DNA from 2 places in the Paenibacillus sp. GCM10027628 genome. Region 1 is predicted to be linked to the other one. Evidence: riboswitches for the same ligand, from Rfam matches in the RefSeq annotation. Region 1 holds a riboswitch; the other holds the start of a gene.
What was found. Region 1 has a riboswitch for cyclic di-GMP ahead of ACFQZT_RS08135 (putative bifunctional diguanylate cyclase/phosphodiesterase). Riboswitches for the same ligand answer to the same signal wherever they lie in the genome.
Positions count from the first base shown of each region.

Region 2: it holds a riboswitch for cyclic di-GMP, as region 1 does, so the genes downstream of both, ACFQZT_RS22460 (glycosyltransferase family 2 protein) here and ACFQZT_RS08135 (putative bifunctional diguanylate cyclase/phosphodiesterase) in region 1, are expected to answer to the same signal.

Region 1 covers NZ_JBHTHA010000004.1:74,675-82,673, forward strand. The annotation lists gene ACFQZT_RS08130 (BMP family lipoprotein) at 1-419, opposite strand, end outside; gene ACFQZT_RS08135 (putative bifunctional diguanylate cyclase/phosphodiesterase) at 671-2,218, opposite strand; cyclic di-GMP riboswitch class I at 2,351-2,438, opposite strand; gene ilvA (threonine ammonia-lyase IlvA) at 2,510-3,766, opposite strand; gene ACFQZT_RS08145 (S-layer homology domain-containing protein) at 3,894-6,269, opposite strand; gene rluF (23S rRNA pseudouridine(2604) synthase RluF) at 6,468-7,208, opposite strand; gene ACFQZT_RS08155 (NAD(P)-dependent oxidoreductase) at 7,378-7,999, shown strand, end outside.
Region 2 covers NZ_JBHTHA010000035.1:16,213-24,211, reverse strand. The annotation lists gene ACFQZT_RS22490 (aldo/keto reductase) at 1-694, shown strand, start outside; gene nadE (ammonia-dependent NAD(+) synthetase) at 1,074-1,883, opposite strand; gene ACFQZT_RS22480 (BrxA/BrxB family bacilliredoxin) at 2,022-2,459, opposite strand; gene ACFQZT_RS22475 (DUF3905 domain-containing protein) at 2,585-2,998, opposite strand; gene ACFQZT_RS22470 (hypothetical protein) at 3,070-3,948, opposite strand; gene ACFQZT_RS22465 (polysaccharide deacetylase family protein) at 4,018-4,896, opposite strand; cyclic di-GMP riboswitch class I at 5,148-5,237, shown strand; gene ACFQZT_RS22460 (glycosyltransferase family 2 protein) at 5,319-6,302, shown strand; gene ACFQZT_RS22455 (class I SAM-dependent methyltransferase) at 6,302-7,042, shown strand; gene ACFQZT_RS22450 (hypothetical protein) at 7,067-7,999, shown strand, end outside.

The sequences.
Region 1 (7,999 bases):
GCGTTAGGGTTTTGCGTTGCTACTGTTTTCAACGAGTCACCCATCAAGAAACCGATACCCCAAGTCAAGTTGTATCCGTCTTTAACGAATTTGTTCAAGTTCGGCGTGTAGTCCGCATCGCTTTTGCTTTCGAGGTTTTTCACATTAACGCCCGTTTGTTTCTCAAGGGCTTTCAAACCTTCCCAAGCGCTTTGGTTAAAGGATTTATCGTTTACACCACCGATATCCGTAACCATACCGATTTTGAAATCTTTGCCGCTGTTATTGCTAGGAGCTGTCGATGCTGCAGCAGTTGCTGCCGCGGTAGCTCCTGGAGTTGCTGATGCTGCAGGCTTAGTTTCGTCTTTCTTCGCGCAACCTGTGAGCGCCATTGCCGTAACCGTTACAGCCATAAGAGCTGTAGAAAGCACTTTCTTCATTGTTTTTACCCCCATCATATTAATTTTACCTTTACCATGGAGTTCCACATTGTAGTATGACCACGATAAACGAAATTATGTAAGACCTTGCATGTACAATTGTAACATTAAAAGGCCTAGGAGAAAAGTAGGTTCCCCTAGGAATATCATAATTCGTGACGTCATACAAGCCGGCATATTTCGTTTGTCATTCTCAACAATATAGGTTCCAAGCACCAAGTATTTATTATACTACCTGTGGTCAATAAAATCTACGTGGCCACTTGGACGACATTTTCTTTCATTAGCTTTAGGAACTCCGTAGGATGTAAAGGTCCGCCGAACAGTTCCCCTTGTACTTCCGTGCACTGCAAATGCTGCAAATGCTCCAATTGCGCTTTCGTTTCAACACCTTTGGCGATCAGATTCAGCCCCAAACGATGGGCCATTCGAATAATGGCCGCAGCTAACGCCTGATTCTCGTCATCGTCGGGAAGATCCCTCACCAACGCGCTATCGAGCTTCACGCTGTCCATCGGCATTCCCTCCATACCGGAACGCGTAAACAATCCGATGCACAAATCGTCCATTGCAACGCGGACTCCCAGTGCTTTTAATTGCCTTAGCTTCTCCCCCGCCTCTTGAACGCTGGAAGTAGAAATACTTTCTGTCAGATCGATTTCAACACGTTTTGGGTCCATACCCGTTTCTTTCAAAATGGCATCCAGCTTATCGATAAGAAACGGATCTTCGAATTGAACAGAAGTGATGCCGACTGTCAATCGGAGCGGCGGATAGCCGGAATCCTGCCAGCTTCTCACCTGCATGCAGGCGTTGCGCAGCATCCAATGGCCTATAGGGATCATAAGGCCGGTTTCGTCAGCGATCTTTCTCCAATTCAGACCGTATACAGATTGAGGCCCCCCCTTGCTCCAAGAAAGTACGGCCTCCACGCCTTTTAGTTCTCTTGTTGCCAATTCATATTGAGGCTGATACCGCAATTCAAAATGTTCATGCTGCAGCGATAACCGCAGCTCTTTTTCCAAATATGCTTTGCCTGCCAGCATTGCATCGATATCTGAGGCGTAGAATTGGAAGTGATTGTGCCCCCGCTCCTTTGCCGCGTACATCGCTTCATCCGCCCGTTCCATGAGCTGCTCCGGCGTATCGCCGTCCATCGGATATAAGGCAATCCCCATACTCGCTGTCACCGATACAGGCGTACCCTCGAGAATAAAAGGCTCCTCCAACTCCGCTTGAATGCGGGCCGCTACAACTCTAACATCTTCGGGCTTCGCCATATATTCCAGCAAAATGGTGAATTCGTCCCCGCCTTGCCGAAACACCGTGTCAGCTCCCCGTAAGCAGCTTACCAAGCGCTGGCCCGCCTGCCGGATCAATTGATCGCCGCAAGCATGACCCAGAGTATCGTTCACGCCTTTGAAGCGGTCCATATCCAGGAACATCACCGCCACCAGCTGCTCGCGACGCTTTGCTTGCAGCAGTGCGCGTTCCAGACGATCCTGGAACAGCCGACGGTTCGGCAAGCCGGTCAAGGCGTCATGGTAGGCCATATGTGTCATTTCATTCATTTGCTCTTCAACCTGCTGCTTTGTTTTCAATAACAAACGCACGCGAAAAGCAATGAGCAAGCAAATGACGACTTGAACCGTTAGCGCGATCAGCACACGAGGTTGAAATGAAAATGAAGCGGCTGCAAGCAGATTAACCGTCAACAAACAGACGCTAAATAAGCCGATATATGCCCAAACATATACTTTCATATGCTGCGCCCATTTTGAAGACTTTATGCCCTTCATGCTTGGATCCTCCTAAATTTAGTAAAACTTTCTCGTAAGCATTGGCTGCGTTTTCAACAAGCCAAAATAAAAAGCTATTCCGAAGCGGAATAGCCGTTAGGTGTACTAGCTGCATAGGTAGAATTGTGACCTCTCGGCAGCCCAGCCATCATAGTTGCAAAGCAACGTTAGATCTGAGGCTTTGCGCCCTTATCTTTCGACAAGTTTGCCTTTTGAGAAATATGGATATGGAAATTTTTGTAGCTCATTTACTATAGCATATTCATAGGTGGTTGGCTAATAGATTCTAGTTTAAATCAACAAATTAAATAGCTTCGGATCCTTATTAATTTCGATGTAACCATAATCTTTTCGAGAGAGACGTTCGATCAGCCCGTCGTAGTCGTCCTTGTTTTTGAGCTCGATTCCGACCAGTGCCGGAGCGTCGTCCCGGTTATTTTTCTTCGTGTACTCGAATCGGGTGATATCGTCGGTCGGCCCCAACACTTCCTCGAGAAATTCACGCAAAGCCCCTGCCCGCTGAGGGAAATTGAGGATAAAATAGTGCTTCAACCCTTCATAGATAAGCGATCTCTCTTTGATCACCTGCATCCGCTCGATATCGTTGTTGCCGCCGCTAATGATGCAGACCACATTCTTGCCGCGTATTTGCTCCCGATAGGCATCCAGCGCCGCAACCGGCAAAGCGCCTGCAGGCTCGATGACGATGGCATTGTTGTTATACAGTTCAAGAATCGTGGTGCACTCCTTGCCGGAAGGAATGACTACAATATCCTCAAGCGCGTCTTTGCAAATGTCAAAAGTGAGCTGGCCCACTTGCTTCACAGCCGCACCGTCGACGAACTTGTCGATCGTGGACAATGTTACAACATGTCCCTGGCGAAGCGATTCGGACATGCTGTCGGCCCCCTCGGGCTCAGCGCCAACGATTCGCGTTTGCGGGGAAACGCTCTTTACAAACGTAGATACACCCGCTACCAGACCGCCGCCGCCAATCGTCGCGAAGATATAGTCCGGGCTCTCGGGCATTTGATTCATAATCTCAAGCCCTACGGTGCCTTGGCCGGCAATCGTGCGAACATCGTCAAACGGATGAATGAACACTTTGTTTTCCTTTTCGCAATAAGCTTTGGCTTGCGCCGAGGAGTCGTCGAACGTATCACCTGTCAGGATCACCTCGACAAACGAGCCTCCGAACAGCTTCACCTGGGATATTTTTTGACGGGGCGTCGTGGTCGGCATAAAAATTTTGCCCTCGATACCGAGCTGCTTACAGGAGTAAGCCACACCCTGCGCGTGATTCCCCGCGCTTGCGCAAACAACGCCCGCCTCGCGCTCTTCCGGAGATAAGCTTTGAATCACATTGTAAGCTCCGCGAATTTTAAAAGACCGTACGACCTGCATATCTTCACGTTTGAGATAAACGTTGCATTCATATAAATTGGACAGAAGCTCATTACGCTGCAAAGGCGATGGCTCGATCACACGGCTAAGCACGTGATTCGCTTTGATGATATCTTCCAAGCCTACTCTCGTGGACACACTCATACACTCTGACTCCTTTTCCTAGCTACGCTAATACCAAGTTTTAAAGAATATTGTAGCATATCTGAGGCTTTAGAGCGCAGTGGAAAAAAAATAATGCATGCCGCCGAAGCGGCATGCCCAGGAGTCCTTAATAATAGAAGCGTGGTGACCGGTCTTGCAGCTCTGCCCGCTTCTGCAGGAAGCGGTAGAATGCGCTGGCCGCCTGCGCCTTGGATACTTCTTGCTGCGGCTCGAATTTATCGCCGCTGAGCGACATAATGTTAAGACCGAGCACGATGGCCGCATCGCCAACATTTTTCAGCTTGGACGCATCCGCAAAGTTCGTATTGAAGATGCCGTCGAACTTCGTCAAGCTCTTGTAACCAAGCGCCTTCACGATGAGCTGAGCCATCTCTTCGCGATTCATTTTGGCTTCCGGATTAAAATCTGCGCCGGGATCGAGCAGTCCCCGATCGACGGCATTTTCCACATAAGCGAAGTAGGCGGAGGTAGCGGCTACGTCGGCGAAAGAAGCTTTACGCTCCGCTCCGTAATAAATGCCTCCATTACCGCCGTTCATGGCGATGACAAGCATTTTGATCAATTCTCCGCGCGTTATCGTCTGATCGGGATTTACTTTGCCGTCTTTCACGTCCAGTGCTTGATAATCCAGCATTAGCTGAAGCTCATTGCGAGCCCAGTGATTGTCGATGTCGTCGACTTTCACTTTTTCCAGAGAGATCACTTCGCCGGTATTTGCATTCTTCCATTGGCCGGACTCAGCGTCTAACAAGAACGCTTCACGCGTGTACTTTGGTTCTAGCGAATAGACAAGCTTGGCTTCCAGCTTCTCGCCCGCTGTACCCACAGCAGCGGTTGGCGCAATCTTGCCGGCTGCAACCATGACATTATATTTTTCAATCGGCATCCCATAGATCGGTCCATTGCCTGCAAGCACATAATTCAGCTTAATATTGTACTGGGAAAGGAGAATATCTTTGGCTTTATCGACGGCCAGCACTTCAGGCTTCGTCTTCGGATACGGCAGATCGCTGATCGAGAAATGGAAGTTCATGATCTGGCCATTGGTCCGATCGATGCTCACACCCACGTTCTCATTCCCGGCCGAGATGCCGTCGATGACGCGTTTGAATTGAATGTCCCAGTTGCGCATATGCTTCAGCTGCTCTTCCGAATAGTTTTTAGCCGACGGCATGTTCAGCACCAGCTGGTCCGTATAGGCGGGCAGATGTTTTTTCACAAAATTAACGGCCGCCGTCTTCGCATCGTCCAATGAAACTTTGCCTTCAATTTCCTTTTCAGAATCTGGCCCATAAGGGATGTAGCTGTTGAAGTTCAGAATCTCGCCCGTTTTGCTATTCACACTGGCCCAGGCGCCGCCGCCCCCGATTTTACTCTTCGAATCCTTGTCAGCCGGCTGGCTCCAGTTCAAATTCCAGGTTGATTCCGTTTCTCCGCTATCCGGATTCGTGGACTCATTATAGGAAGCTTCCTGCAGTTTATAATCCGTAGAGAGGTTAAAAGCGCTCACTACCTTCTCTGCGGCTTGCTCCTTGGTTAAATTCAGTGTTGCCGAAGGTTTCTCCGCCAGCGGTTTATCGCTCAGAGGCTTCTCTCCATCGGCTGCAGGCGCAGAACCCATTCCAGGATTCCATAACTCTCCGCTTACCGCATTCAACGAAAAAGGGTCCACTGTGTAAGAGGTGATCGGCGTCTTTTTCCCTTTCATTCCATAAGGAATCTGGTATAGCAAGTACAAATTGGACTTGTCATGGAACAATTGCGCAGCCTTTTCTTTCGAGATGGGCGTTACATTCTGCTCAAAACTGACGTTATCGTCCCAATTATAGTTGTAACTCGTAACTTCGCCTTCGCCATTTACACTCACATTCATCCCGTTTTGACTGAAAGGCACACCACCCACAGCCCTGTCAAAACGAATATTGTACTGATAATTGCCATTCAGCGGCGTTCGGAAGGAGTTCTCTTCGGTATCGTTGTATAGCAGCTCTTTCTGCTTGCTCGGGTTCACTTTGGCGATCCAGGCCGAGGCCACGTCTTTGGCACCCTTAAAATCCACCTTCGGCGGATAGCTGGGCTTATGATCCGGATCGTTGTCATTGATCGAATAGGACGTGAGCGACCCGTCCATACCATTGATCGATACGCTCAAATTGCCGTAATACTGATCCTTTACCTTTTTCATATAATTGATGTTCCACGTTGGAACATTGCGGCCGCCGCTCCCATAATACGAGTTCAAGCTTACGGATTGCAGCGTGAATCCGGTCGGAATCGTTACATAGGTCTTGGCTAGTTCAAGGGCGCGTTCTTTGGTGATGCTTGCTTCCAACTGCTTGCCATCTCCTTGGCCGGGAATAACAGGCAGGATCATGGGCTTACTTGAGGTAACGGCTTCATCCGCCCATACCTGAGGAACTGCAGTGAGTAAAAGCGATGAGGCAATGGCGAGCGTTCCAGCTTGTTTCAACCATTTTTTCAAAATCATCTTCCTCCTTATTGGTTTATGTAGCTTAACGAGCTTGCAAGTATGCGTTATGTAAGGGTTCTACGCTCTAAACGTCAGAAGTTGGAAAAAGGTTGCTTGGCATGATAAGTTTTTTAAAAGAAAAAAAGCATGTACCGAACACCCCTGACGGAGGCTCTGCTCATGCTCTTTTGGTTGGATCTGCTCGCTTTATTAACTTGTCCGGTTTGGTTGTGAACGCTCCATATTGGGGCCGGGCTTCTCTTTGCTGAGCGTATGCATCAAATCCTGCATTTCGCCCTGCGTCAAATTCCGCCATTTGCCCAGCTTCAAATTGCCGAGATGAATGTGCATGATCCGTACACGCTGCAATCGTACGACCCGATAGCCAAACGCCTCGCACATCCGGCGAATTTGACGATTAAGTCCTTGCGTGAGAATAATACGGAAAACACGGTCCCCCACCTTGTAAACTTCACAGGGCTTCGTTGTCGTCCCGAGTATTTTGACCCCGCTGGCCATCCCTTGCAAAAACATCGACGTAATCGGCCGATTCACTGTAACGATGTATTCTTTATCGTGATTGTTCTCTGCTCGCAGGATCTGGTTCACAATATCGCCGTTGTTCGTCAGCAGGATCAATCCTTCTGAATCCTTATCAAGCCGTCCGATAGGAAAAATGCGCTCCGCATGCCCGACGAAGTCAACAATATTGCCTCTCACATGCGCTTCGGTCGTACTGGTAATGCCGACTGGCTTGTTAAGTGCAATGTAGACGTGCTCTTTTTTCACGCCGATTGGCTTGCCATCGACTCGCACCTCGTCGCCTGGACCTACGACACTGCCCAATCCGGCTACTTCGCCGTTGATCGTAACCCGCTTCGCTTCCACCCACTTATCCGCTTCCCGTCTGGAACAGACGCCGGTTTCACTTATAAATTTATTGATTCTCATGACTGGGAAATTCCCTTCTATGCCAAAATAGTGCCGCTGCTTGCTTACAGGACTATTATGCTGGATTCGCAAGCACGGTTCAAGTGGGAGCCCCTGAACGCGCAAGGAGCCATGTCCGATTATTTTTAGGTATAATAAGCCTTAGATCAATGAAATAGGGAGGATCATCATGCGCATACTTCTGCTAGGAGCCACCGGAAGGGTAGGAAGGAGGGTTCTCGCTAAAGCATTAGCGGATGGACATGAAGTCCATGCACTTGTTCGACGAGCGGAGAATCTGACGGACGTAAGGGACGTAAGCCCTTCGATGTTTAAACTGTATGAAGGTAATGCCTGTCGCGAACAGGACATCCAAAGCGCCTTTCACGATGTAGAACTGGTTATTAGCTGTCTCGGTACAGATGGAGGAACAGCGCTGACCGAGAGCATGCCGCTGATCATCCGGGAAATGAAAGCTCGAGGCATCAAGCGGATCGTCACCGTTGGAACGGCCGGCATTCTGCAGAGCCGGGAGCACCCCGGGCTGCTCCGCTACGAAGCGCCGGATTCCAGACGCTCCTCAACGCGAGCGGCCGAGGAGCACAGGAAGGCTTGGGAGCTGCTGGTCGCATCCGGCTTGGATTGGACCACCGTCTGTCCAACGTATTTGCCAGACGGAGAGCCGGTGGGTACGTACCGCGCACAGCGTGACTACTTGCCGGATGGCGGCATGTCCATCTCGGTGGGCGACACCGCGGAATTCACCTACAAGGAAGCTTTGACGCGCGACTATGTGGGTTGTCGGGTTGGGC
Region 2 (7,999 bases), on a different contig from region 1:
CGACGGCGACTTGCCGGGACGTTACGATTTCACCAAAAGTCATATCGTAAGTTCCGTCGATGGAATTCTGGCACGCCTTGGCGTCGAGCACATCGATGTGCTTCTGCTGCATCGTCCCGATCCGCTGATGGAACCGGACGAGGTTGCTGAAGCGTTCAACGTGCTAAGATCAGCCGGCAAAGTGCGGCATTTTGGCGTGTCCAATATGACAGCCTCACAAATTCGCTTCCTGCAACGATCCATTGCGGAGCCTCTTGTCGTCAATCAATTGGAGATGAGCCTCCATCGCACGGATTGGCTGGATCAAGGCATCCTCGTCAACCGTAAAGAAGGCGCGAGCGTTAATTTCACCGACGGCATTATGGAGCATTGCCAGATGGAGAACATCCAAATTCAGGCATGGGGTCCGCTGGCGCAAGGGATATATAGCGGAAGAAGCTTGGACGATGCCAGTGACGCCGTTCAGCAAACGGCTGCGCTCGTTCAGCAATTGGCACGCGAGAAAGAAACGACGCCGGAAGCGATCGTTCTCGGCTGGTTGATGAAGCATCCGGCTTACATTCAGCCGGTTATCGGTACTTCGTCCGCAGCGCGCGTGCTCGCCTGCCAGGATGCGGTTCGCCAATCCGAGCTGATGAGCCGCGAAGAGTGGTATGCGCTTTATGCGAAGTCGCGCGGGCACCAGGTGCCGTAGGCGCTTGACCAAAATCAGGTCAATAGAACGGTCTTAAAACACCATACCCGGCCAGTCTTGGCGTCTTCCTTCGAAACCTTTCCACCGCGAACGGAATTATAACTCGCTATTGCCGACAATTTGGGCTAAAGTTGGTAGTTCGCGGAACGTCAGTACCTTATTTCCACGAAATTGTGCTCCTCTGGCTCCAATTTGCGAAATAGATGATTGTAGTTCCGCATCTCGTGCTCCAAGGGATCTTTTGGAGAAATAGCGTCCTGTAGTTCCGCTCAAGCAGGGTACATCTGCAACTGGCTTGTGTCTATATCCTTGCATACAAAAAAAGGCTGAAGCCCCCTCTTCCGAGGAGAAGCTTTCAGCCTTTTTATAATTTATGTGGTTAAATGCCCGGAATCGGCGCGCGTTTGTGCTCTGTTTTCAAATATTGCTTTTCCAGCTTCTCTTGAACGGCAGGGTCGATTTGCTTGCCTTCGAGATAATCGCTGTTGTCGCCGTATGTAATGCCGAGCTCGCTCTCATCGGTTTGGCCTTCCCATAGGCCGGCGGTCGGCGCCTTATCGAGAACGCTCTGCGGAACGCCTAACTTCGCAGCAAGCGAGCGCACTTGGCGCTTGTTCAACGTGCTCAGCGGTGTGATGTCCACGGCACCGTCGCCATATTTGGTGAAGAAGCCGGTGATCGCTTCGGAAGCGTGGTCAGTGCCCACGACGATCAGCCCAAGTTCAAAAGCTAGCGCATACTGCATCACCATACGCGTACGCGCTTTGATGTTGCCTTTGCCGCCGCGGCTGACATGCTGGTGAACGCCGATATGTTTAAGTCCGTATTCGACTTCGATCGCAATTTCATCGACGGCTTCCTGGATGTTGTTCTCGATTTGATATTTCAAATCGAAGGCTTTGGCCGTGGCGTAGCTGTCTTCGATATCGACTTGCTCGCCGTAAGGCTGGAATACGCCGACTGTCTTGTATTCGGTTCCGGTTTCTGCCGTAAGCTCATCCGTTGCCTTCTTGCAAAGCCCCGTCGTTACGGCGCTATCGATGCCTCCGCTAATCGCGATCAACAGGCCTTTGGCGCCTGCTTTTCGCACATAATCCTTAAGAAAATCCACACGCTTGCGAATCTCCGCGTCCACATCAATTTCCGGCTTCACGCCGAGCTTAGCGATAATTTCCTGTTGCAGGCTCATGCATCTCTCCACCTTTTCTCTCGTAATCGAACTATCTCATTCTTTAAGGATTAGTATAGACTTTAGCCGTTGAAAATTCAAAGGCTTGCACTCAAAAAAATAACCCCGCTGCAAGCAACGGGGATCGATCACATTCTCTTATTTGCAATATTCGTTAAAAGCGCCGATCAAATCGCCGGCGATCATATCAGCAGAGCGGTCTTCAATTTGGTGACGTTGGATGAAGTGCGCCAGCTCACCGTTTTTGAACAATGCAATGGACGGGGATGATGGCGGGTATGGCGCCAAATATTCGCGCGCTTTAGCCGTTGCATCCTTCTCTTGACCCGCGAACACGGTGTAAGTGTACGTAGGCAGTACGTCATTTTGCAGCGCTTTGGCTACGCCCGGACGGCATTGGCCTGCTGCGCAACCGCAAACGGAGTTGATCACAAGCAGCATCGTGCCATCTTTGGAGCTTTCAATCGCTTGCTCCACTTGCTCCGGCGTCAGAAGCTCCGTGATACCGAGACGAGTCAAATCCTCTCTCATCGGTTTAACCATATCTTTCATGTAAGAATCAAAGGACATTGCCATATGTTCCACCCCTTAGGATTTTATAGTTAATAGAAAATAATAATCTTTATCATTATTATACATCCGTCAGCTAGGAAAGCAAAGCGCAAAGTAACCAAAGTCCACAAAAAGGAAGAAGACGAAAGCTATGCTTCCGCCTCATCTTTTGGCTTATCGATGGCTGCTTGGCCCGGATCCGATTGTCCCAGATCGTACTCATACGCAACGTCTTTATCCGGATGCATGAAGATTCCGCTTTGCGGGGGGACGCCCTTCTCAAAAAGATCCCGGTTCTCCGCGGTTTGAAATCCAATGTCCTTGTAAGGATGAACCCACTCATCCCCGGCCATGACATCAGGGTCTGTGTCCGCCGTCCACTGTTCGAGCGGTGAGTTCTCAGACTCATAATTATGATCGCCGATGACGACGCCATGCTCATTCACAAAGGGCTGATGCGGACCGCGCCCTTCCTTAAATTGAGGAAGAAAGTTAATCTCGAACGGATCCAGATCGCCTTGCTGAGCAGACTTGGTCTGATTGCTTTGATTTTGGTCGCTCATGGTGTACCTCCATGTTCAATTGGGCCCCCTGCTCCGGAGCTTGGGGTCACTTTGTGGGGTATTAGATTAGCTTATGTGGAAGGCCGGTTCGGACCGTCCAGTTTTTTATCGACAAAGCCTTCTTTGCCAGAGGCAGGCGAGCTTTTTTGGCGCTCTTTGTTTTGCTGATCTTGTTTGATTTGTTCTTTTGAATCATTTTGGCTCATGTAGCTCAGCTCCCTTCTGTTTGTATTATGTGCCAACCGCGGGAGAAGCATTCCGATGATGAGCATAGTCAGGAACAAAAGCTGTGCCCAGCTTAGATAGATCGGGGTTGGGACGGATTGGGCGAAGAAACTGGCCAACATGCCGGCGCCGCCCACATAAAGCGATGTGTATTTGAGGAGCTTGCCTGATCCAGGGGCGTGCACGCTTGAACGTTTAAGCTGCCAAATCCATAAGGGAACGAGCAGTAACGCAAAATATTGGTAATAAGGATGGAACCTGCCCGTAGTCCCTTGGGCACCGATCCCCCACGGCAGCGAGGTCGGACTTCCATATTCCTGTACTAGCGAAGCATATAGCAACACAGCCCCTGTGAGGCCGCAGGCGAGAACATCCAACAGCAGGAAGATCGGAATTTGATGCTTGCGCAGCTGAAAAAGAGCATAGATGAGAGCAACTAACAACCCTGTTAGCAGCTCGGCGCTGGAACCGGACACCAACAACAGCTTCCCCGGCTGCTTCCAAAGCAAGGATGGCTGAGTCAGTATGACGCCAAACTTCCAGAAGAGCAGTATAATAACGCCGCCATTAAAGACAACATCATCGATGGGATAAGCAACTCCTCTATCGCTCTTCAGCTTCCGCACTAGCCTCCTGGTCAGCCAATAGCCAACAATACAAGCGAGAAGCAACGTAAGCAATTGACCCTGCAGTTGCAGCGGTCCTAATCGTAACACATCCGGCATACAGCAACTCCTGCCTCTCCTTTTGGACCTTACGTTTATGGTAAACGATGAGAGGCAAGCGAACAACCTTCATGGCGTCAAAAATTGAAAAGTGAACGAGGATTTCGTCAGCTTATCGAACCGGAACCCGGCTGCTTGCAGCCTTTTGATCACGATGGGAAGCGCCTCAACGGTCGTTGTTTTAAAACTATTGTCGTGCATAAGGACAATGATTTTTTGTTTTCCCCGGCTAGCGCCGAGTACGGAATCAATGATCATGTTCCTGTCTTGAACCGGGGCAGCTGCATCCGTGGAGCTTACATTCCAGTCAAAATATTGGTAGCCGTCCTCCTTCATCGCCCTAGCCACCTTGCTCATAATACCTCTGCCGCCGGGCTTCCAGCTGAGATGGTTGTTAGAACCTCCTGGAAAGCGAAGGATATCCGGGCGATAGCCCACGGTTTCTTCCAAAAGCTGATCCAGCTTACGGACGTCTCTGCGAAACGCTTCCGGCGATTTATATATGGTGTTGTAATTGTGTGAGTATGTATGATTGCCAAGCGCATGGCCTTCAGCTGCGATTCGTTTGTACAGTGCTCTTCCTTCAATGGTGTCCGTCCCTACCACGAAAAAGGTGGCGGGAATGCCGAAGCTTTTTAAAATGCTCAAAATCTTCGCCGTGCTCTGAGATGGACCGTCGTCGAAGGTCAGGTAGGCAGTTTTATTTTCGGATCGGGCATCACGGGTGGAAGCCTCAACCTTCAATTTTCGAGGTCCCGTGTAGAAATGCTGCGTTTCCACGATGGAATCATCGGAAGTTGAGTGCTTATTGGCTTGCACATAGGGCGCAGGTTCCGGAGTTTTCTCTGATGCATGGTTGGGATAAACTTTCGCACTGCAGCCGGATATCATTACGCAGATCATGCCAATAAACGCCGCAGTCCTTACTTGTACCATAGAATTGCTCATAACAAGTCCCCCTCATTGGCATGCAAACCACATGATGCCCTTATTATGGCTTTCTCTGCTTTTTGAAGCATTGGTACTTTATAGAAATAAGTCCTAGTTCAGCTGCTCCTCGCGATCTATTCATATCCGACCAATTAGTTCTTTATGCTATGATCGATATCTTCCAAAATAATCTTTCTGTCGGATATTGCAGAAATCGGACATGCATTATGATGGGACTATATTATAATTCGAACGATAATCTTCGCAAAAGTTGAAAAAGGCAAACCCGGTCAAAGCCGGTGACGCAAAGCTACAGGGGCTAAGGTGCCAATAAGGCGCTATGCCAGCCAGTTACCAAGGTGCGGGAGTTCTTGCCCCTTTTTTCGGTAAAAGGGGCTTTTTTTATTTACCATTACATGATGAATAGCGGGGTTGCTAGTATGCGAAAAACGGTGAAAGAACCTATGGTTTCCATCATTGTTCCTGTTTTTAACGAAAGCTCCAACATCATGGAATTTTATTTTAGAGTCACACGCGTTATGAATCAAACCGGTTACGGTTATGAAGTGGTGTTCATTAATGATGGAAGCAAGGATGATACTTTGGAGCAGCTCCACGGTATTTGCGAGAAGGATCATCGCATTAAAATTATTGATCTTTCCCGGAATTTCGGGAAAGAAATCGCATTGACGGCCGGCCTAGACAATTGCCGCGGCGAAGCCGTTATTCCGATTGACGCAGATTTGCAGGATCCGCCGGAAGTCATCCCGGAACTGCTCGCCAAATGGGAAGAAGGCTATGACGTGGTCTATGCCACACGTACTCAGCGGGATGGGGAAAGTTCGCTGAAGAAGATCACGGCGCATTTATTTTATAGATTTATCAAAAGGCTGACCCCTATCCCCATTCCGCAGGATACGGGCGATTTCCGATTAATGTCCCGCAAAGTAGTGAATGCATTAAAAGAACTTCGCGAGCAGCACCGGTTCATGAAGGGGCTATTCAGTTGGGTCGGATTCCGTCAGACAAGCATTTCCTACCGGAGAGAGCCCCGATTTGCCGGTAAAACCAAGTTCAACTACTGGAAGCTGTGGAATTTTGCCCTGGAAGGAATCACTTCTTTCAGTTTCATGCCGCTGCAAGCGGCAACTTATTTGGGCTTTGCCATCTCCTTTTTCGCCATGGCGTTTGCCTGTTATTTGTTTATTACGACTTTATTGAACGGCAATCCGGTACCCGGTTATCCATCGCTAATGGTTGCGGTTCTGTTTCTCGGCGGCGTCCAGCTTACGACTTTGGGCATTATCGGGGAGTATATCGGGCGTATTTACAACGAATCGAAGCGTCGTCCATTATATTTCGTCAGGGATATGACCGGCCTTGAAGAGAGCAAAGATATGCCTCGGCTGGAAGGAGTCAAATAGTGGAACAAACCATCTACTTGAAAATGGATCGTCTGGAGCATGAACACTGGTGGTTTGTCAGCCGGCGCAGCATCATTGAGACCGTTTTAAGATCGCAAGTGAAATCAATCGGGCCCGACTTTCAAATCCTCGATGCAGGCTGCGGAACCGGAGGCAACCTTGACTTTCTATCCAGTCTGGGACCTAACGTTACCGGGCTCGAAATGGAGCCGGATGCAGCTGAAATTGCAAGATCCAAAAGCGGGAAAGCCGTTTATATTGGCAGTTTGCCGGATCAGATTCCATTTGCCGACGAATCATTCGATCTCATCGTCCTTCTGGATGTGCTTGAGCATATTGAAGATGATATGGGGGCACTCGCCGCGCTCACTGCAAAGCTAAAACCGGGAGGGAATCTGCTCATCACAGTCCCCGCTTTTTCTTTCTTATGGAGCAGTCACGATGAATCCCATCATCATAAAAGAAGATACCGATTGAACGAGTTGATCAGGAAAATGAGTCATTGCAATCTTCATCCGAAATACGCGAGCTATTTTAATACTTGGCTGTTTCCAGTGATTGCTCTCGTTCGGATTTTGCAAAACAAATTAAGATCTACTCGAAAAACGGATGATTTGTCCCTGCCTTCCCGATTTCTAAATCAGCTGCTAATGAGCGTAATGTCCAGTGAAAGACATATCCTGAAGCACGGAAAAATGCCGTTCGGCGTTTCCATCATAGCAATCGGCCAAAAGTTGTAGCTTGGATAGAAGGAGCCCTCAACGATGAATTCCAACCAGATAAAGTTTCAAAGAATCGTATTCGCAGTCTATGCTGCTTTATTTCTTGTCGTATTTATTTTCATGGATGCCAATTCTTCCCGAAAAGACCCCGATACGTTCTGGCACATTGAAGTCGGAAAGGAAATGATCACGCAAGGCAAGGTCATTCATACGGCGATCCATACATTTGCAGGCGGCAACCTGCCGTATGTGCCTCATGAAGTCGGTTTCCAGTGGATCGTCGGAGGGTTATATAGCTTATGGGAATGGAACGGCGTTCATTTATTCACGTTGTTGTCGGTCTTCATTCTTGCTTGGGGACTATATCGATTGATGGAGATCTCGAGACAAGAGATGGGTCTCCCTCGGATGCACCCTTTTTTGGTCTATGTCGCTCTTCCTGTGTTCATGTTCTACATTTATCTGGCTTATTTTAAAATTCGCCCGCAAATGATTTCTGCGGGTCTTGTTATTTGGTTCGCCGTTTGGCTCAGGCGGTTCTCTATGAACGCCACGGTGAAAAAAGCCGGGGTTCTCGGCCTGCTCTCTTTGATTCTCGCTAACGTTCATACAGGCGTATGGGCGGTCATCGCCGTCCTGTTCATGATGCAAATATTGGAAAGAATATGGGAGAAAAAGCTAAACCGATTTGATCTGGTCGCTTTGATTTCCATTATTATCGGCGGGTTGGCGAATTTCGGAGGGTTAAAGAGCTTAACGTATTTTTTAACCTTAAGTAAAAGCCCCTTTACGCAAATCATCGACGAATGGAAGCCCGTTTCATTTTCAAACAATTACATAGCTTTCATTATTGTGGTTACATTTGTCCTGACTGCCATGTACAGTATCAAACAACGGCCGTTCCGTCTCATGCTTTTTATCGGAATGCTGTATCTCGGGCTTGCCAGTTACAAACAGTTTTTATTTTTGGTCCTG